Linked DNA regions of Thermochromatium tepidum ATCC 43061. Each later gene encodes a partner of the first gene's protein in a complex. Links are inferred from orthologs where the notes say so. Each region holds a gene or a part of one and is shown in the gene's direction. Other genes may lie near its edges. The genes, in order: E6P07_RS09135 and E6P07_RS12485.

Region 1 (10,125 bases):
AGATGCGGATCCTCGGTTCATCGGTTTCGCTGTCCCATGCCATCGTTTCCGAGTCACCTTGGGAACGGACGCTCCCGATCGCCCACCCAGAGGTCGCCCGAACCCAAGCCGATGCACTGATCGCACGCCCGGTGACCCGGGTCGAACCCGCCGAGATGTCTTCTTTGCGTCAACGCCCCTACAGTGCGCCGGTCAGGGTGATGATCGGCGATGGCCAGGTGCGACGCGCCTTGGCGGCCTATGCGGCGGCCCAGCGGTTGGAGCGACGCGAAGGGCTGCAATCCTTCCTGGGGATCGATGAGTATGCTTGAAGGCAGACCGACGCCTCGCGCTCAATAGCGTGCCCTGAGGATGAGCCAGTTTGAGTCCTTGCGTTCGAGTAGCAGCTCGATGATCCCCGCCAGGGTCACCGAGCGCGACTCTTGGTCGAGATAGCTGACCTGAAACACGGCCATGAGGGCACAGCGCTGGCTGTCGGCAATGGGCTGGACCTGGATCTGCTCAAAATCGATGCGCCGGGACGCGGTGATGCGGAACCACTCGGCATAGGTCTGACGGATGGCGAACCAGGTTGCCAGCTCGTTCTCCTTGGCCAGCGGACTATAAAGCGCCATCAGCGGGTCGAGCGCGCCGGCCTGATAGGCGTGCTGGAATCGGGTCAGGATCTCGGGGGCGTTCCGGCAGTCGTCGGCAAGTGCCGTGTCACCGGACCTGACGGCGGAAACCGGACCCTGGGCCAGAGGCGGGGTCGGGGGCGTGGGCGGCGCGGGCGGGGCCGCTGGGGGGATGTCGGCCCAGGGGGCGAGCGGGGTCATGCGGTCAGGACGCCTCGCGGCGGAGGTCTCGGCTGGGGGCGTCGTGGCAGGTGGGGGCAACGCCCCGAGATTCCCTGGCGTGGTGGCGACCGTTTGCGGCTCCGGCTGAGGTGCCGGGGCGATCTGAATCTGTCTCTTACCGTCTACCGACTCGGGTGTGCCGCCCAACTCCAGGTTGGGTGGGGCGGTGTCTTGCTGGGGCGCCCCGCTGGGCGAATCAGCCGGCGCGCGCATCGTCGGGATGATGCTCGGCTGCGGCGCCGCCTTCGCCTCGGGCGTCGGCGCGGTCGTGGCGATCGCTGGCGGCTGGGGTTTGGGCCTAGGTGTCGGTCTATCTGCAAGCCTTGTGGGCGGCTCGATCCCGGATGGATGATGGACGATCCTGGGGACCGGCCTGGGTGGCTTCTCGGGCCAGAGTGCGACTGTGAGTATCAGAACGCAGGCCATGGCCGCCGCGATCGACAGTCGCCGTTGGATCGGCGTACGCCCGATCCAGCGATCATGGATCCAGATCCAGGCCGGCGCAATCCGGTCTCTCAACGCCGGCGGCAGCCAGGTCGGCGGTAGACGTCTGTAGGATGGCCTGGCCGCCGTTCGGCGCGTCTGTCCCTTCCGGTTGCCGGGGCGCACCGCGCCGCTCTCGCCACGCTGGAAGGCGGTGAAGGCACGGTTGATCTGCTCGGTGCGACGGGTCGCCCAGGCAGCGCGTTTAGGGTGTCGGTCTGGGTGATAGACCTGCATCAGCCGACGATAACGCTGCTTGGCCTGTGTGAGGGTGGTACCGGGCGCAAACCCCAGACTCGCGGGTGTGGGCGGGTTCTCATCGGCGAAGAACTGCTGGTCGAGCAGGCGGTAGGCGCTGGCGCTGGCCTGATCGCGCGTCAGCCGCCGCTCGATGGCGCGTTCCAGCTCGGCGACGCGCGGATTGTCCGGATTGCTCAGCCAGATGAGCAGCTCATCGAGATGGAGCTCCAGGGCTGGGGTCGGTCGTCCACTGACGAGTGCCTTGGCAATCTGGTGCGTCCAGGACAGGTGCATAGATTCGGACGTTGGGTGTGGTGTGTCAGTCGTCGCGGCGGAACTCGCCCTCGATCACCCGGGTCTCGGTCCAGACCTTACCGGACGCTTGCAGGTGCATGGACTGGAGCTGGATGTAGTGCTCGATCAGCCGGTGGCGTAGCGGTGGGATCAGGAGCAGGAAGCCTAGACTGTCGGTCAAGAAACCGGGCAGGATCAGGCAGAGTCCGGCGACGAGGACCAGCGCCCCATCCAGTAGCTCGATGGCGGGCACCGCGCCACGCTCGAGCAGGTCGCGCATCCGGATGAGGATACCGAAGCCCTGATGGCGAACCAGCCAGACGCCGATGACAGCGGTCAGGATCGAGAGCAGGATGGTCGAGAGGGCGCCGATCTTGGCGCCAACCTGAATCAGGACATAGAGCTCGGTCAGCGGCAAGCCGATGAAGAGCAATAACAGCAGTGGCACCATGGGGGCTCCGTTGGATGACTGGGCTTTCAGAAGATGGAATCTATCGCGGTCGGCGCGGTCAGAGTCGGTCGTTCGTCGACTCCGACGGTTGGCCGAAACCTTAACCTGTCGGCGAGATCCAGTCCAAGCAAGATCGAGTTTACCGTCTATGTCGTTGCCGCATCGTTTGATCCTCTGTACCTGTCCCGACCGAGACACGGCCCTGGGTCTGGCCGAGACCCTGGTCGAGGAGCGGTTGGCTGCCTGTGTCAATCTGCTGCCTGGCCTGATCTCGATCTATCGTTGGGAGGGATGTATCCAGCGTGACTCGGAGGTGCTGCTGCTGATCAAGACCGTCGAGGCGCGTGTCGAGCCGCTCACTGACCGGCTGCGCCTGTTGCATCCCTACGAGGTACCGGAGATCATCGCCCTCCCCATCGTCTCGGGGTCGAGCGACTATCTGAATTGGGTGAGCGAATGCGTGAACGCCGTGGAGCAGGACTCGTGAAGCGACCGTGGTTTTTGGCCGGGGCGTGGCTGTGGCTGGTGGCGGCCTTGGACGGTACTCAAGCCCTGGCCGATGACTTCCTGAGCCAGGAGCAGGCGTTTCCGGTCAGCGCCGAGGTGATCGGGCCGGAAGCGGTGCGCGTCGTCTGGGATACGGCGGACGGTTACTATCTCTACAAGAGCAAGCTCAGGTTCGACTCCGAGACGCCTGGCATCAGGCTCGGCACGGCGGTCCTGCCCGAGGCCGAGATCAAACAGGACGAGTTCTTCGGCGAGGTCGAGATCTACCGTGGGCGCCTGGTGGTCGATCTACCGATCACGCGCGCACCGGACTCGGACAATCGTCTGAGGTTGCGGATCGATTCACAGGGGTGCGCCGACGCCGGATTCTGCTACCCGCCGCATCGTGAGACACTGACGCTGGCGTTGCCCGAGCCGGCAGCCAGACTCCCCGTCGCTGCCCCGGCGACGACCGGGGACAAACCGCGTCGTCTGGCCGATCTGCTGACCTCAGTGCCGCCGGCTCGCGGTCTGTCTGGCACGGAGGACATCCCCGAGGTCGAGCAGGCCTTTCGCGTGCAGGCCGAGGTCGAGGCGCCCGATCGCGTTCGGCTCACCTGGGACATCGCGCCCGGAACCTATCTCTATGCCGATCTGATCGAGATCGCGCTCGTCGATTCGCCGGATGTCGCGCTCGGTACCATCGAACGTCCGGCGGGCACGCTCAAGCATGATTCGGTATTGCCCGACGGCTCCATCGGCGATGTCGAGATCCATCAGGGCCGACTGGATCTGACCGTGCAGCTCCAGCGCGTAACGACTGCGCCGATCACAGCAACCCTGATCGTCAAATATCAGGGTTGTGCCGAGATCGGGATCTGCTATCCGCCGCAGAGCCGGCGTATCACGCTCAATCTGCCCGAAGCGCCGGCCACGCTGGCCGATGCCGCGACGATGACGACGAGCCAGTCGGTTGCGGAGGATGCGGCAATCGTGCAGGCCGCGCCGGTCAATGACCCAGGCGGGAGCGGCCCGCCGGTCTCCGAACAGGACCGAATCGCCGCCGTGCTCGCCGGCGAGGGGCTGTGGGTGATCATCGCCGTCTTCTTCGGTTTCGGGTTGCTCTTGGCCTTCACGCCCTGCGTCTTTCCGATGATCCCGATCCTCTCGGGCATCATCGCCGGCCAGGGCGCGGGGCTGACCACGCGCAAGGCGTTCGTGCTGTCGCTGGTCTATGTGCTGGCGATGGCCCTGACCTATACCCTCGTCGGCGTGCTCGCCGGACTATTGGGGGCCAATCTCCAGGCCGCCTTTCAGAATCCCTGGATCCTGACCGCCTTTGCCCTGGTGTTCGTGGGACTGGCGCTGTCGATGTTCGGTTTCTACGAGCTGCAATTGCCTTCCAGCCTGCAATCCAAGCTTGCCGAGCTGAGCAACCGTCAGCAGGGCGGGACCCTGATCGGTGTGGCCATCATGGGTCTGCTCTCGGCCCTGATCGTGGGGCCTTGCGTGGCACCGCCGCTGTTCGGGGCGCTGATCTACATCGGCCACACCGGGGATGCACTGCTCGGCGGGTTGGCGTTGTTTGCACTCAGTCTCGGCATGGGTGTGCCCCTGATCCTCATCGGCACCTCGGTCGGTCGCTATCTACCACGCGCTGGGGCCTGGATGAATACCGTCAAGGCCGTGTTCGGTGTGGCGCTGCTGGGTGTGGCGATCCTGATGCTCGAACGCCTCCTGCCGCCGGCGCTCGCGATGGTGCTCTGGGCGCTGCTGCTGATCTGCTCGGCAGTCTATATGGGCGCACTCAACCAGCTCCAGCCAGGCGCGAATGCCTGGTTCAAGCTATGGAAGGGGCTAGGTCTGGTGCTGCTGATCTATGGCGCGCTCATGCTGATCGGCGCCGCGGCCGGCGGGCGCGACACGCTCCAGCCGCTGCGGGGGCTGATCCCTGGGGGCGGGGTCGAGCAGCTCGGGTTCAAACGCATCAAATCCGTGGCCGACCTGGAGCGCGAGCTCGCTCAGGCGCGGTCGGACGGCCAACCGGTGCTGCTTGACTTCTATGCCGACTGGTGTGTTTCCTGCCAAGAGATGGAGCGTTACACCTTCAGCGATCCGTCCGTGATGGCCGAGCTGAGGCGCTTCGTTCGGCTCCAGGCCGACGTCACGGCCAACGATGCCGAGGATCGCGCCCTGATCCAGGGTCGTTTCGGTCTGCCTGGACCTCCGGCGATCCTGTTTTTCGATCGCGCGGGTCGGGAACTGACCCACTTTCGTCTGGTGGGCTTCAAACCCGCCGAACCCTTCGCCCGTCATCTGCGTCAGGTTGCGCCATGAAAGCCTTGAAAGTCATCCTGGTCACTGTGCTTGCCGCTGGTATCAGTATCGGGGCGGCCATCGTCGGTCAGCACTGGATCGATGTCGAGGGCACCAACAGCGGCGGACAGGCCGAGCGCCCAAACGAGTCGCTCGACACCCTGCCCGATTTGCGTTTGCAAGACCTTGAAGGACGCCAGGTCTCCAGCAGTGCCTGGGCCGGCAAGGTGCTGGTGGTCAACTTCTGGGCCACCTGGTGTCCGCCCTGTTTGTCCGAAATCCCGAGGTTCGTCGAGGCTCAGGAACGGCTGCGCGAATCCGGCGTACAGTTTGTCGGCATCGCCGTCGATCGGGTCGAGGAGGTGCGCGCCTTCGTCGCCGCGCACCCGGTCAATTATCCGCTCCTGATCGCCACGCCCGAGGTGCTCGAACTCTCGGTGAGACTCGGCAACCGGCTCGAAGTGCTGCCCTTCACCCTGATCTTCGATCGGCATGGGCGGCGTGTCCACAGTCAGATCGGCGAACTGAGCACCGAGGAACTGACCCATTACCTGGACTCGCTGCTCGTGAAGGATGGACCGCACGTCTCACGCACACCCTGATCCTTGCTGGACAAGATCCTGCGAAATCCGCACAATTTGGCATGATTTGCCGCCGATTTCCTCCGGATGGCAATGATGCGTCTCCTTATCTTCTTTGGTCTGCAAGCGATTGGCGCCATGGCCTCGATCCTGGTCCTGAACGGACCCAATCTCAATCTGCTCGGCACCCGCGAACCCGGTCACTATGGGCGCGCCACCCTGGCCGACATCGAGCACCGGCTTGTGGCCATGGCCCGGGAAGCCGGCCATGAATTGACCTTCGTGCAGAGCAACGCCGAGCACGTCCTGATCGAGACCATCCATCAGGCTGGGCGCGATGGGGTGCAGTTCATCCTCATCAATCCGGCTGCCTTTACCCACACCAGCGTCGCCTTGCGCGATGCCCTGCTGGCCGTGGCCATCCCCTTCATCGAGGTACACCTGTCGAACGTGTACGCCCGCGAGCCCTTCCGCACCCACTCCTATTTCTCCGACATCGCGGTGGGCGTGATCTGCGGGCTCGGGGCCGAGGGGTATGCGCTGGCGCTAAGCGCCGCGCTCGGTCGACTGGCCCAGGATCCAACGAACGAGAACCACTGACACCATGGACATTCGCAAGGTCAAGAAGCTGATCGAGCTGTTGGGACAATCCGATGTCACCGAGATCGAGATCCACGAGGGCGAGGAATCGGTGCGCATCAGCCGCCAACCGAGCGGCGGTACGGCGATGCCCTTCTACCTACCCCCGGGGATGCCGATGCCCACGGTGGGCACCGCCCCGCCGCCGGTCGCCACACCGACCGCCCAGTCGGTAGATGACGAGGACGAGGACCAAACCACTGGTCACCTGGTGCGTTCACCCATGGTCGGGACCTTCTATCGCGCGCCCTCGCCGACGTCCAAACCCTTCGTCGAGGAGGGGCAGACGGTCAAGCCGGGCGATACGCTCTGCATCATCGAGGCGATGAAGATCCTCAACCAGATCGAGAGCGAGTACGCAGGGACGGTCAGGCGCATCCTGGTCGAGAACGGACAGCCGGTGGAGTACAACCAGCCGCTGTTCCTGATCGACTGAGGTCTGCCATCATGCCCGCCATGATCGAGAAGGTTCTGATCGCCAACCGGGGTGAGATCGCGCTGCGCATCCTGCGTGCCTGTCGTGAGCTCGGCATCAAGACGGTCGCCGTCCACTCCGAGCCCGATCGCGATCTCAAGCATGTGCTGCTGGCCGATGAGTCGGTCTGCATCGGCCCGGCCCCAGCGCTCCAGAGTTATCTCAATATCCCGGCCATCATCAGCGCCGCCGAGGTCACGGACACGGTGGCCATCCATCCCGGCTATGGCTTTCTGTCGGAAAACGCCGACTTCGCCGAGCGGGTCGAGAAGTCGGGCTTCATCTTCATTGGCCCGCGTCCCGAGACCATTCGGCTCATGGGCGATAAGGTCTCGGCCATCGCGGCCATGAAGGCCGCTGGCGTGCCCTGCGTGCCCGGCTCCGACGGTCCGATCGACGACAACAAAAAGCGGACACTCGAGATCGCGCGCGAGATCGGCTATCCGGTCATGATCAAGTCGTCCGGAGGCGGTGGTGGGCGCGGGATGCGCGTGGTGCACTCGGAGGCGACCCTGCTCAACGCGATCGCCCTCACCCAGGCCGAGGCGGCGGCGGCCTTCAATAACGATACGGTCTATCTAGAGAAATATCTGGAAAACCCGCGTCATATCGAGTTCCAGGTCCTGGCCGACCAGATGGGCAATGCCATCCATCTCGGCGAGCGCGACTGCTCGATGCAGCGGCGGCATCAGAAGGTGGTGGAAGAGGCGCCCGCGCCCGGGATCACCGAGGAACAGCGCCGTGCGATCGGCGAGCGCTGCGCCGCGGCCTGTCGTTCGATCGGCTACCGCGGGGCGGGGACGTTCGAGTTCCTCTATGAAAACGGGCAGTTCTATTTCATCGAGATGAACACCCGCGTCCAGGTCGAGCATCCGGTCACCGAGATGGTCACGGGGGTGGATATCGTCAAGGAGCAGATCCTGATTGCCGCCGGCGAGCCGCTGCGCTATCGGCAGGAAGACATCCAGATGCGCGGACATGCCATCGAGTGTCGCATCAACGCCGAGCACCCAGACACCTTCTTGCCCAGTCCGGGCAAGATCACCGATTTCCATGCCCCGGGCGGTCCTGGGGTACGGATCGATACCCATATCTACTCAGGCTATACCGTGCCCTGTCACTATGATTCGATGATCGGCAAGCTCATCGCCCATGGTGAGGATCGCGAAGCGGCGATCGCGCGCATGTGCAATGCCCTGCGCGAGACGGTCATCGAGGGCATCAACACCAATATCAAGCTCCATCGCTCGATCATGCGCGATGGTGGCTTCCTGGCCGGCGGCGCCAACATCCACTATCTGGAAAAGATGCTCGGCCTCTAGCCGCCAGGGTGCATCGTCTCCGGCAGGCCAAACGCCTCGGCTCGGGAAGAGCCCGAGGCGTCTTTTCAATGTGGACGCGATCGCTCGCGGCCAGACCGCTCACTGGGAGGGCCAGATCTCACGGCTTGGGGTCGCTTGTCGTTGGGCAGGAGCAGCGGGCATCTGGGGCGGAACCGCGCCATAGGGCATTCCATAGCCGCCGTAGGGAACGCCATAGCCATAGCCGCGATTGTAGGCACGGCCATAACCGCGTCCGCCGCCGCTCATATTCATGTTGAAGTCGCCATAGCCATCGCCGAACATGTCGCCTCTGTTGTCCCAGAGGCCGTTGCCATCGCCAGGGCCGCCCCACCAGGCACGTGTGGTGAAGGATGCGCCGGCAAAGAGCGCGGCGATGGCGCAAGCGGCGATCCGATTGGATCGGATCATGGTGTCGTCCTCTGTTGTGGAGCTGGGATGGCCGAACCAGGATAGGGGGCGGGCGTGTCATCCACAATTCATCGACCTTAAAAAGTTTTAACCGCGTCGCTCGATAAAACCTGCAAATCTAATGTCCCGATCGGCCATCCATAGCCGCTGGCCGGGGGTCGCAGGCGTGTGAGATCTATGAGGAGGCGAGCCTTGGAACAAAGCCCCAACCTGGACTCGAACAAGGGGGACTTGAACAAGGGCGCGGACGCCCGGACGAATGGCCAAGCCGCTCTGGCCCGGCGTTTCGCGGCACTGCGCGATCAGATCGCACGTGCCGTCCTCGGGCAACAGGGCCTGATCGAGCGGTTGCTGATCGCCCTACTGGCCGATGGGCATCTCTTGGTCGAGGGGGCCCCGGGTCTGGCCAAGACCACGGCGGTCAAGCAGCTCGCCGCCGGGCTGGAGGGCGACTTCCATCGCATCCAGTTTACACCCGATCTCTTGCCGGCCGATCTCACCGGAACCGAGATCTACCGCCCGCACGACGGCAGCTTTCGCTTCGATCGCGGTCCCATCTTCCACAACCTGCTGCTCGCCGACGAGGTCAACCGCGCCCCGGCCAAGGTGCAGTCGGCGCTGCTAGAGGCCATGGGTGAGCGTCAGGTCACGGTTGGGCGCGAGACCTACCCGCTGCCCGAGCTCTTTCTGGTCATGGCCACCCAGAACCCGATCGAGCAGGAGGGCACCTATCCGCTGCCCGAGGCCCAGCTCGATCGCTTCCTGCTGCATGTGCGCGTCGATTACCCCGATCTGGAGACCGAGCGCGCCATCCTGCGGCTCAATCGCGATCGGGCACGGTCTGTGCCGGACGATACGCCCAGGCTGGTCCTGACCCAGGCCGAGGTCTTTGCGGCGCGGCGGGCGATCCTGGAGCTCTACCTGGCCCCCGAGGTCGAGGACTATCTAGTGCATCTGGTGATGGCCACGCGCCGCCCCGGCGCCTATGCGCGCGCGCTCGACGGCTGGCTGAGATTCGGCGCCAGTCCACGGGCGACCATCGCGCTCGACCGCTGCGCGCGCGCCCGTGCCTGGCTCGCGGGACGCGACTTCGTCTCGCCCGAGGATATCCAGACGCTCCTGCCCGATGTGCTGCGCCATCGGGTGCTCTTGTCTTACGAGGCCGAGGCCGAGGGGCGTCGACCGGACGACTTCATCCAGGCGCTGCTGGCGCACGTCCCGGCACCCTGAGCGAGGCTTGGGCATGGCGGATTCGAACGACCGGACTCAAGCAGGCCTCTGCGCCGATCTCAAGGCGCTCATCGCGCTCCGTGCCCAGGCGCGACGGCTGGATCTGGCCCCGCGTGGTCGGGTACTGGCCACCCGTAGCGGCGGACATCTGTCGCGCTTTCGTGGGCGCGGCATGGAGTTCGACGAGTCGCGCGTCTATCTGCCGGGCGACGATCCGCGCAACATGGATTGGCGCGTGACGGCGCGTGCAGGCACGCCGCATGTAAAGCTGTTTCGCGAGGAGCGCGAGCGCCCGGTGTGGCTGCTGGTCGATCAGGGACCTTCGATGCGGTTCGGGACGCGC
Region 2 (10,013 bases), 700 kb from region 1 along the record:
TGGCCCGAGGGTCTTGATGGGCCACCTTCAATAGTCTTCGTAGCGTACTGCGGACATGGCCGTGATGACGGCCATCTCGCACCACACCACAGGCCAAGCACCAACTTGACTCCGACTCCCCGAAAGACCCCCGAACTCCTGTCCCCAGCCGGAACACTCCGCAATCTGAGTTATGCGCTCGCCTATGGAGCCGATGCCGTCTATGCCGGCGTGCCACGCTACAGTCTGCGCGTGCGCAACAACGACTTCGATCTGGCCAATCTGGCCACTGGGATCGAGCGGGCCCACCAACAGGGCAAACGACTCTATCTGGCCGCCAATCTCATGCCGCACGGGGCCAAGCTCAAGACCTTCATCGACGACCTGCGGCCCATCGTCGAACTGGAGCTAGACGGGCTGATCATGGCCGATCCGGGCCTGATCCTGCTCGCACGCGAGCACTGGCCCGATCTGCCGATCCATCTCTCGGTGCAGGCCAACACGGTCAACGCCGCCGCCGTGCGCTTCTGGCAGCGGCAGGGGCTCAAGCGTGTCATCCTCTCGCGTGAGCTATCCCTGGCAGAGATCGCCGAGATCCGGGACGCCTGTCCCGACATGGAACTCGAAGTCTTCGTCCATGGCGCGCTTTGCATCGCCTATTCAGGGCGCTGTCTGCTCTCGGGGTATTTCAATCATCGCGACGCCAACCAGGGTGCCTGCACCAACGCCTGCCGCTGGGAGTATCGTCTGGGTAAGGCGGATGTCGGGGCCAAGACCGCGCCGGCACAGCGTCATCCGGCCGCCGAGTCGGTCTATCTGCTGGAAGAGTCCAAACGCCCCGGCGATTACATGCCGATCTTCGAGGACGAGCACGGCACCTATATCCTCAATTCACGCGATCTGTGCGCCATCGAGCATGTCGAGCGCTTGGTGGCCATGGGGATCGACTGTCTCAAGATCGAGGGGCTCGACCAGTTTCGTTAATAGTTGAACTTTTTTGCGAGAATGTTGTAATATCTGCATGTCCGCAAGATGGTCATGCCTCCAAGAGGCCGCCGAGTTCTTAGGGGTGTGTCCTCAGACGCTGTCGGTGCGTGAGTGGACGTGTCCGGATTGCGGAAGTATCCACGACCGCGATGTGAACGCGGCGATCAATCTGAAAAAGTGGCCGAGAGTTCGGTTGGCGGCTGCCAGCCCTTTCAGCGACAAGCTGATTGCTCGGTGACAGCCTGTGGAGAGGTGGGCTCTGGCCTTGGGCACGCTCAAGGCGAAACCGGCCTCTGCGAAGCAGGAAGTCAGCTTTGTTCCTGTGTGAACAGGAATGAGTAAGTCTGATGGAACGGCGCACCAAGTCGCACTACTATGTCGCACGCGCCACTCAGGCCTATCGCGCTGCCATCGACGATGCCCTGGCCGGTCGCCCCTTCAGGCCCGAACTCAAGCGCGATCTAGAGGGACTGGCCAATCGCGGCTATACCGAGGGCTTTTATCGTCGCCATGCCCCGGACGAGACCCAGAACTATGGCGATGGCACCTCGCGCCATCAGCGCCGGATCTTCATCGGCGACCTGAGGGATGCCGCGCCGGGCTGGGTTGAGGTCGAGGTCAGGAACCGATTCGCGCTCGGTGATACCCTGGAGCTGATGACACCGAACGGGAAGCGGATCTTCCGGCTGGAGCAGCTCACGACCCCGAGCGGCGAGCCGCTGGAGGTCGCGCCCGGCTCAGGCTGGCGGGTGCGTATTCCAGTGCCTGAACCCGTCGGCGAGATGGCCCTGCTGACGCGCGTCCTGGAGTCGGGTTGAAGCGCGCGACTATAAGGCTAACGAATCCAGTCGATGAGGTTCATGAGTGGATCCTCGCCCGTCTCAGGTCCGATGACCCGCCCACGTACGCTCTGACCGGCCTCCAGGACCGAGTCCGGATCGCCGCTGATGAGCGGATGCCAGCTCGGCAGCGGTTTGCCCTCGGCCAGGAGCCGATAGGCGCAGGTCTCCGGCAGCCAGTTGGGCCAGACCAGCACCTGGGGGACGAGGGTCACGCAATCGGGCATGTACCGGGCGCGCTCGGCGTAGCGACGGCAGCGGCAGGTCTCCAGATCGAGCAGGGCGCAGGCCACGCGCGAGTAGACGATGTTGCCGGTCTCCTCGTCTTCGAACTTCTCCAGACAGCACTTACCGCAGCCGTCGCAGAGCGACTCCCATTGCTCGGCGGTCAGTTCGTTCAGGGGCGTGGTTTCCCAAAAGCGTTCGTTCATCGGGCGATGTCTCGTGTTTGGTATGGCGGCCATGGATCATGGCCAGTGAGACTGGATCGGGACACCGATTCTGAGGCCAGTATACCCGTCCGTCGACCCTATTACCGATGATCCCTGATGCCGAGCGCCATCGACGCGCGGGAGAGCGAGATGACATCCGACGATGCCCAATGTCTGATCGAGACGCCGCTGGGTTGGTTGGGTCTGCATTGGCGGGGCGATGTCCTGACCGGCATCGATCTGGACCCGCCACCAACCCATCACCCACCACCCTCAGGATGTGAGCCGCCACCCTCGATCACGCGCCGACTCGAGGCCTATTTCAGCGCGCCCGACACCCCCTTTGATCTGCCGCTGGAATTGAACGGAACCCGGTTTCAGCAACGGGTGTGGGCGCTGTTGCGCACCATTCCCGTCGGCCAGACATGCACCTATGGCGAGATCGCCCGCGAACTCGGCAGTGCGGCGCGCGCCGTCGGGCAGGCCTGTCGCGCCAATCCCTGTCCCATCGTGGTGCCCTGTCATCGGGTCGTCGGTCGGCATGGGCTAGGCGGCTTCGCCGGAGACCGGACGGGCCGGCGGCTTGCCATCAAGCGCTGGCTGCTGGAACACGAGGGCGTTTTACGGTATTCAACGCCGACCGACAGCACGCTCGGGCCGACGCCCGCCCTGAAGACCGGATGGACGACCGAACACTGATCGAAGGTTTCGCCGACGCGCTCTGGCTGGAGCGCGGCCTAAGCCAGAACACGCTCGCGGCCTATCAATCCGATCTGCGTGCCTTTGCCCAGTGGCTGAGTGAGGAGCGCGGACGTGCACTGCTCGAGGCCGAGCGCGCCGATCTGCTCGACTATCTGACCCGGCTCGCCCAGCAGGGCCGCAACCCGCGATCCAGTGCCCGTCTGCTTTCCTGTCTGCGCCAGTTCTATCAGTATCTGCGCCGGCGCGGCCTGATCGAGGCCGATCCCAGTGCCCGTGTCGAGGCACCCAAACTCGGGCGCCCCTTGCCCAAGAGTCTGAGTGAGGCCGAGGTCGAGGCCCTGCTCAACGCACCGGACACCGAAGACGCACGCGGCCATCGCGACCGCACCATGCTGGAGGTGCTCTACGCCAGCGGTCTGCGCGTGAGCGAACTGGTCAACCTCACCCCTGGTCAGGTGAATCTGACCCAGGGCGTGGTGCGCATCCTCGGTAAGGGTGGCAAGGAACGCCTGGTCCCGCTCGGTGAGGACGCCTGCGACTGGTTGCGCGACTATACGCGCGGTCCGCGGCTCGACATCCTCGGCGGACGGGTCAGCGACTTCCTGTTTCCGACCCGCCGTAGCGACTGCATGACCCGCCAAGCCTTCTGGCAGCTCATCAAGCGCTATGCCATCCAGGCCGGGATCCGCAAGCCGCTCTCGCCCCATACCCTGCGCCACGCCTTCGCCACCCATCTGCTCAATCATGGCGCAGATCTGCGCGTGGTGCAGATGCTGCTTGGTCATAGCGATCTCTCGACCACCCAGATCTATACCCATGTGGCGCGCGAACGGCTCAAACAGCTCCATGCTCGCCATCACCCCCGTGGCTGACGGCTGAAGACCAAAAGCACCCCAATCCCAGGACACCACAACCCCTCCGAATGGGTTAACATTCAAGTCATCCGTCACTTTACACCGCCCTACCGAGGGTGTACCGGTCATGCCTTCCTTCGATGTCGTCTCCGAGATCGATCTGCAAGAGGTGCGCAACGCGGTCGATCAGTCCAATCGCGAGATCGGTACCCGCTTCGATTTTAAGGGTGTCAAAGCCAGTTTCGATCTGAGCGACGACAGGATCCTGCTCAATGGCGAGCAGGAGTTCCACCTCCAGCAGATGATGGATATCCTGCGCCAGAAGCTGGTCAAACGCGGAATCGACCTGGCGAGCCTTGATCCCGGCGAACCCGTGACCAATCTGAGCCGTGCACGTCAGGAGATCCGGCTCAAGCAGGGCGTCGACTCAGACACCGCCAAGGCACTGGTCAAGGCCGTCAAGGCGAGCAAGATCAAGGTGCAGGTCCAGATCCAGGGCGATCAGCTCCGCGTCACCGGCAAGAAGCGCGACGATCTCCAGGAGGTCATCGCGCTCCTGCGTGGCGGTGACTGGGGTCTACCGTTACAGTTCAACAACTTCCGCGATTAGGGTTCCGAGATCATGAACAGATTCATCCAACGCCTTTTGATGGCCGCTGCGCTCGCCTGCTCGACCAGCAGCCTGACCCTCGCTGCACCTGATCAGGCCGAGCACAAGATCCGCGCGGCGCTCAAAGAGGTTGCACCCGACCTCAAGATCACCAGCATCCAGCCTGCGCCGATCCAAGGACTCTACGAGGTCATGGCCGGCCCCAATCTGATGTACATCACCGCCGATGGTCGTCACTTTATCAGCGGCCCAATCGTCGATCTCAAGACGCGCGAGGATCTCACCGAACCGCGTTTGGCCCAGGCGCGCAAACAACTCGTCGATGCCGTTGGCGAGGACGCCATGGTGATCTTTGGTGACAAGGGCGCCAAGCACACCGTCACCGTCTTCACCGACATCGAGTGCGGCTACTGTCGCAAGCTGCACAGCCAGATCGCCGACTACGAGAAGGAAGGCATCCGGGTGCGTTATCTGTTCTTCCCGCGCGCCGGCAAGGGCAGCGAGTCGTTCGACGAGGCCGTCTCGGTGTGGTGCGCCGGTGACGAAGAGGCCCGTCGCACGGCCTTGACCAAGGCCAAGGCCGGTGAGTCGATTCCCTCCAAGACCTGTGACAACCCGGTCGACGAGCACATGGCGCTCGCCGCCGACTTCGGTCTGCGCGGCACCCCAGCGATCATCACGGATCGTGGCGAGCTGATCCCCGGCTATGTCGAGCCCAAGCGCCTGGCCGCCAAGCTCAATGGTCAGCCGAGCGACTGAGCGCCTGTCCGCCACGAGCACGCCATGATGGACATCGAGCCTGTCAGTGCCTTCGCACTCGACTTTTCCTGGCGCACCGATCAGGGGCGGGTGCGCCAGCGCAACGAAGACGCCGTGATCGTGCGTCCAGAGTTTGGTCTGGTCGTGGTCGCCGATGGTGTCGGCGGGGCCACGGCCGGTCATGTCGCCAGCCGACTGGCCACTGAGACCATCGCCAATCGCTTCAACAGGCGTGTCGGCGTCAGCGCTACTGCCGAGAAGGCGCGACTCTATCTCCAGGCCGCCGTCGAGGAGGCCAATATCGCCATCCTGCGCCACGCCGAGGAGAACCACGCCTGCGTCGGCATGGGGACGACCGTGGTCGTGGGCGCGGTTGGCCTGGACTGGCTGGCCTTTGCCTATGTCGGCGACTCGCGTCTCTACCGGTTGCGTAATGATGAACTGATCCAGCTCTCGCGCGACCACTCCTTTATCCAAGAGGTCGTCGATCAGGGGTTTTTCAGCTCGCGCGAGGATGCCCGACGCTACGGGATCGGCGAAAACATCCTGACCCGCGCCCTGGGGACGGCGCCAAGTGTGGCGGTTTCGTCCGATGTGATCGCGATCGACAGCGGTGATCTCTTTCTGTTCTGCACCGATGGGCTGAGTGGTCTGGTTCCGGATGACTGGCTGATGCAGATTCTGAGCTCGATCGGGGACGAAACCCTTGAGTCGGCGGCCGATGCCTTGGTGCGGTTGGCCAATGAGCGCGGCGGGACCGACAACATCACGCTCGCCCTGTTGCGCATCGGGGCGCGTCTGGCGGTTTGAGGGCCGGATGTTCGACCGCTCGACCAAGCTGTTCATCGTCCTCGGTGGTTTCTTCGTCTGCAACGCCCTGATCGCCGAGTTCCTGGGTGTGAAGATCTTCGCCCTTGAACCGACCCTGGGACTGGCGCCATTCGGTTGGAACCTCTTCGGTCAATCTGGCTCACTGAGCTTCACCGCCGGTGTGCTGCTCTGGCCGGTGGTGTTCATCATGACCGACATCATCAACGAATACTACGGACGGCGTGGGGTGAAGCTGCTTTCTTATCTCACGGTCGGGCTTATCCTCTATGCCTTCGGTTTTGCCTATCTATCGATCGGGCTGGCGCCTGCCGACTGGTGGATTGGGATCCAGTCCGGGCAGGGCGTGCCGGACATGCAGGCGGCCTTCAGTGCCATCTTTGGCCAAAGCCTGTGGATCATCATCGGCTCGGTGGTCGCCTTCCTGATCGGTCAGATCGTCGATGTAGCCGTCTTCCATCGCATCCGGCGTTTTACGGGGGAACGCTCTCTCTGGGCGCGCGCAACGGGATCGACGCTCATCTCGCAGTTCATCGACAGCTTTGTGGTGCTCTATGTCGCCTTTGTGCTGGGGCCGCAGCAATGGTCGATGGGGCTGTTCCTCGCGGTGGGCACGGTGAACTATGTCTATAAGTTCATCATTGCCATCGCACTCACACCCCTGATCTATCTCGGGCACGCCCTGATCGATCGCTATCTGGGCGATGAGGTCTCTCGGCTGCTTCGTGAGCGCGCAATGGTCGATCAGGTGAGCGGACCCTGAGACGGCTCGCGCATCGGTACGCGATCCCAGCACCCTCGGTCCGTCTAGACTAATCTTTAATCAAGACCATGATGTGTGACGGAGGAACCGCAATGATCACCGGAATCGTCGGCCAAGCCGGTTGGATGGGGATGCAGCGCGGCCTGGATGGCTTGAGTCAGAATGCCAGTGAGATCGCGGGTGCTGGCGTCAGGCCACCGGAAGGCTCATCGGTGCGCGACATCAGCAAGCCGCTGATCGATCAGACCGAAAACCTGCGCCAGGTCGAGGCCTCGGCCAAGGTGATGCAGGCATCGACCGAGTCCTTTGATCATCTGATCGATGTCCTTGCCTGATCAATCACCCGCTCATAGAACCTCAGCAGACGGTCGGCCAGCAGCGGGGCCGACCAATCACGCGCATGCTCGACCGCCTCGCGCGCCAGACGCTGGCGCAGCGCGGGCTCCTTCAGCAGCCGCACTACCTTACTCGCAAAGTCTGCCTCGTCCTCCTCGGCGATGAGCGCGCCCTGTCCATCGCCCAGCACCTCTTTGGTGCCCATGACGGCGGTCGAGACCACGGGCACGCCAAGCGCCATGGCCTCCAACAGCACTAATCCCTGGGTCTCGGTCCGCGAGGCGAAGACGAAGGCCGCGCCGGCCCGATAGCAGTCCTCCAGACTGCCGTCACGATTGAGATACCCCAAGAAGCGCGTGTTGTCGGTCAGACCCAGGTGCGCGGCCAGTTGCTCCAGATCGCGCTGGGCCGGACCCTCACCGGCGATCACCAGCAGCACGTCCGGGACCTCGGTCTTGATCCTGACCAGTGCGCGTAGGATGAACTCGATGTTCTTCTCGAAGGCGAGCCGACTCACCAGCACCAGCACCGGGCGCTCGGGCGGGATGTCATAACACGCCCTGAAACGCTGCCCATCGCCTCGGCTGAACTGATCCAAATCGATCCCGGTCGGGATGACCTCGGCCGGGGTTTGGATACCATAGTCCCGGAGTACATCGAGCATGGCCTGCGAGGGCACCACGAGTGCATCGACGCCATTGCATTGATTGGTCGAAAAATGACGCGCCGCGCCACGCATCCAGCGCGCCGGAACCCAAGGGACATAGTGATGCAGGTATTGTTCGAAAAAGGTGTGATAGCTCTCGACCACGGGCAACCCAAGCCGTTTAGCCAGCGCGAGTCCTGAATAGTGGGCAATGAAAGGCGTGTGGATGTGGATCAAATCGAATCCGCGTCCCCTGAGTGTGTCCGTCAGACGGCGAATCTTGAACGGCTGGAGGATGCGATCCTCGGGGTCGATCGGCAAATAGCGCGATGGGATACGGATGATCTCGAAGGATGCGTCGGCGCCTGCATAATACTCACGTGAGCCATAGTCGGGCGCGATCAAGGTAACCTCGTGCCCCTTGGCGCTGAGTTCACGCGCAAAGGTCTGGATCGAGGTCGAAACGCCGGTCACACGGGGGAAATAGACATCAGAGATCTTCAAGACGCGCATGGCTCATTGCTCGAAACCGAAAAATCCGGCGATCATACCCGATAAATCGCTGTCATCGCGGCCAACCTTTTTCAGGAACCTTGCCATGGTTGATCATTATTCTCTTGTTCGGCTGACGTGCGCGGCCGGTCTGGCTCTGAGCGCGCCCTTGCCGGTCCATGCGGCCGAGCCAACCGTCGCACCCGCGCTCTGGGGGCAGGGAGTCAAGAGTTGCGCGGCCTATCTTGCCAGCCTGCCCGGACCAGGCACGCCGGTCGAGATCGCCAGCGAGGAATATCGGCTTTACCGCCAGTGGCTGGCGGGCTTGGTCACAGGCCTGAACCTGGCGGTGGGGCACGACGTGCTCAAGGGCGGCGAGCTGGATGCAGCCATGCTACGTATCGGTTCGCTGTGCGAGAAGCAGCCGCAGGAGGATTTCTTCAATACCAGTCTGCGTCTGATCCGTTCGCTGGGACAATTACAGGGCGAGTCCGGTCCGCCGCGGGAGTCGATCCCTGGGGATCAGGGTTGATCCTGTCGTCGCGCCGCTGGGGCAGTCATAAGATTGTCATCTTTTATTCATACAATGGGAACGAGTCATGGCGACAATAGAGCTCCGTGTGATTTCATCCACTTGTAGGAGATTACAGCCCATGAACAGGTCCCTGATCGCCGCAGCCATGACCCTGGCCGCAACCACCCTATCGGCCCAAGCCATGGCCCGCGATAACCTCTACATCGTCGGCTCCTCGACCGTATTCCCCTTCTCGACCGCCGTGGCCGAGACCTTCGGTCGCACCACCAAATTCAAGACCCCCAAGGTTGAGTCGACCGGTACCGGTGGCGGCATGAAGCTGTTCTGCGCCGGCGTGGGCGTCGAGCATCCGGACATTACCAATGCCTCGCGCCCGATGAAGCTCAGCGAATATGAGGCCTGCCAGGCCGCCGGGGTCAAGGAGATCACCGAGGTCAAGATCGGCTTTGATGGTATCGTCATCGCCAATTCCAAAAAGGCCGGCGCCTGGGATCTGAGTCTCAAGGATGTCTATCTGGCCCTTGCCAAGGATGTGCCGGATGGCAAGGGTGGCTTCATGGCCAACCCCTACAAGACCTGGAAGGATGTCAACCCCGAGCTGCCGGACCTCAAGATCGAGGTGCTGGGTCCGCCCCCGACCTCCGGCACCCGTGACGCCTTCGTTGAACTGGCCATGGAAGGGGGCTGCAACAGCATCCCCCAGATCAAGGAACTCAAAAAGTCCGATGAAAAGAAGCACAAGGCCGTCTGTCAGGGTATCCGTGAGGACGGTGCCTATATTGAGGCCGGGGAGAACGACAACCTGATCGTCCAGAAACTGGTGGCCAACCCGAGCGCACTCGGCATCTTCGGCTACAGCTTCCTGGATCAGAACACCGACAAGGTCCAGGGCGCCAAGATCAACGGCGTTGCCCCGACCTATGAGACCATTTCACAGGGGTCCTACCCGGTATCGCGCTCGATCTATTTCTATGTCAAGAAGGCCCATGTCGGCACCATTCCCGGCATTGAGGAATACGTGAAGGAATTCACCAGCGAAAAGGCCTGGGGTCCGAATGGCTACCTGGCTGACAAGGGCCTGATCGCCCTACCGGATGCCGAGCGCAAGGCCGTCGCCGAGGCGGCTCGGTCGCTCAAGTCGATGGAGAAGCCCGCCAAGTAAGGTGTCACAGGACGCCTCACGCAGTGTTGCCGATGCCTGATTCTCTTAGGCATCGGCTTTTGCATTTCACACCCAGACGAGATTCCGATG

Evidence for each region.
Region 2: the proteins of E6P07_RS09135 (region 1) and E6P07_RS12485 are in contact, whole or in part, in a crystal structure (PDB 1JZD), measured with the Escherichia coli proteins. The link is inferred for Thermochromatium tepidum ATCC 43061 from one-to-one orthologs.

What each region holds. Positions count from the first base shown.
Region 1 is NZ_CP039268.1:1,986,146-1,996,270, reverse strand. The notes cover bases 2,399-5,457. They hold E6P07_RS09135 (protein-disulfide reductase DsbD), read left to right. Parts: upstream 2,399-2,787; coding sequence 2,788-5,127; downstream 5,128-5,457. Other genes in these bases: E6P07_RS09130 (TlpA family protein disulfide reductase), read left to right, coding at 5,124-5,457; cutA (divalent-cation tolerance protein CutA), read left to right, coding at 2,453-2,791. Also shown: E6P07_RS09155 (hypothetical protein), read left to right, coding at 1-311; E6P07_RS09150 (J domain-containing protein), read right to left, coding at 333-1,853; E6P07_RS09145 (FxsA family protein), read right to left, coding at 1,879-2,301; more of E6P07_RS09130, read left to right, coding at 5,458-5,708; aroQ (type II 3-dehydroquinate dehydratase), read left to right, coding at 5,826-6,287; accB (acetyl-CoA carboxylase biotin carboxyl carrier protein), read left to right, coding at 6,292-6,762; accC (acetyl-CoA carboxylase biotin carboxylase subunit), read left to right, coding at 6,783-8,123; E6P07_RS09110 (sulfur globule family protein), read right to left, coding at 8,223-8,552; E6P07_RS09105 (AAA family ATPase), read left to right, coding at 8,784-9,782; E6P07_RS09100 (DUF58 domain-containing protein), read left to right, coding at 9,796-10,125. UniProt on the Escherichia coli protein: Required to facilitate the formation of correct disulfide bonds in some periplasmic proteins and for the assembly of the periplasmic c-type cytochromes.
Region 2 is NZ_CP039268.1:2,687,481-2,697,493, reverse strand. Bases 3,341-6,287 are described here. They hold E6P07_RS12485 (DsbC family protein), read left to right. Parts: upstream 3,341-4,414; coding sequence 4,415-5,161; downstream 5,162-6,287. Other genes in these bases: E6P07_RS12475 (queuosine precursor transporter), read left to right, coding at 5,979-6,287; E6P07_RS12480 (PP2C family protein-serine/threonine phosphatase), read left to right, coding at 5,189-5,971; E6P07_RS12490 (YajQ family cyclic di-GMP-binding protein), read left to right, coding at 3,920-4,402; xerD (site-specific tyrosine recombinase XerD), read left to right, coding at 3,341-3,810. Outside these bases: E6P07_RS14245 (zinc ribbon domain-containing protein), read left to right, coding at 1,001-1,204; E6P07_RS12510 (U32 family peptidase C-terminal domain-containing protein), read left to right, coding at 1,314-1,784; E6P07_RS12505 (YcgN family cysteine cluster protein), read right to left, coding at 1,802-2,236; E6P07_RS12500 (methylated-DNA--[protein]-cysteine S-methyltransferase), read left to right, coding at 2,354-2,935; more of xerD, read left to right, coding at 2,917-3,340; more of E6P07_RS12475, read left to right, coding at 6,288-6,752; E6P07_RS12470 (hypothetical protein), read left to right, coding at 6,845-7,087; E6P07_RS12465 (glycosyltransferase), read right to left, coding at 7,063-8,247; E6P07_RS12460 (hypothetical protein), read left to right, coding at 8,333-8,758; E6P07_RS12455 (PstS family phosphate ABC transporter substrate-binding protein), read left to right, coding at 8,880-9,923; phosphate ABC transporter permease subunit PstC, read left to right, coding at 10,011-10,013. UniProt on the Escherichia coli protein: Acts as a disulfide isomerase, interacting with incorrectly folded proteins to correct non-native disulfide bonds.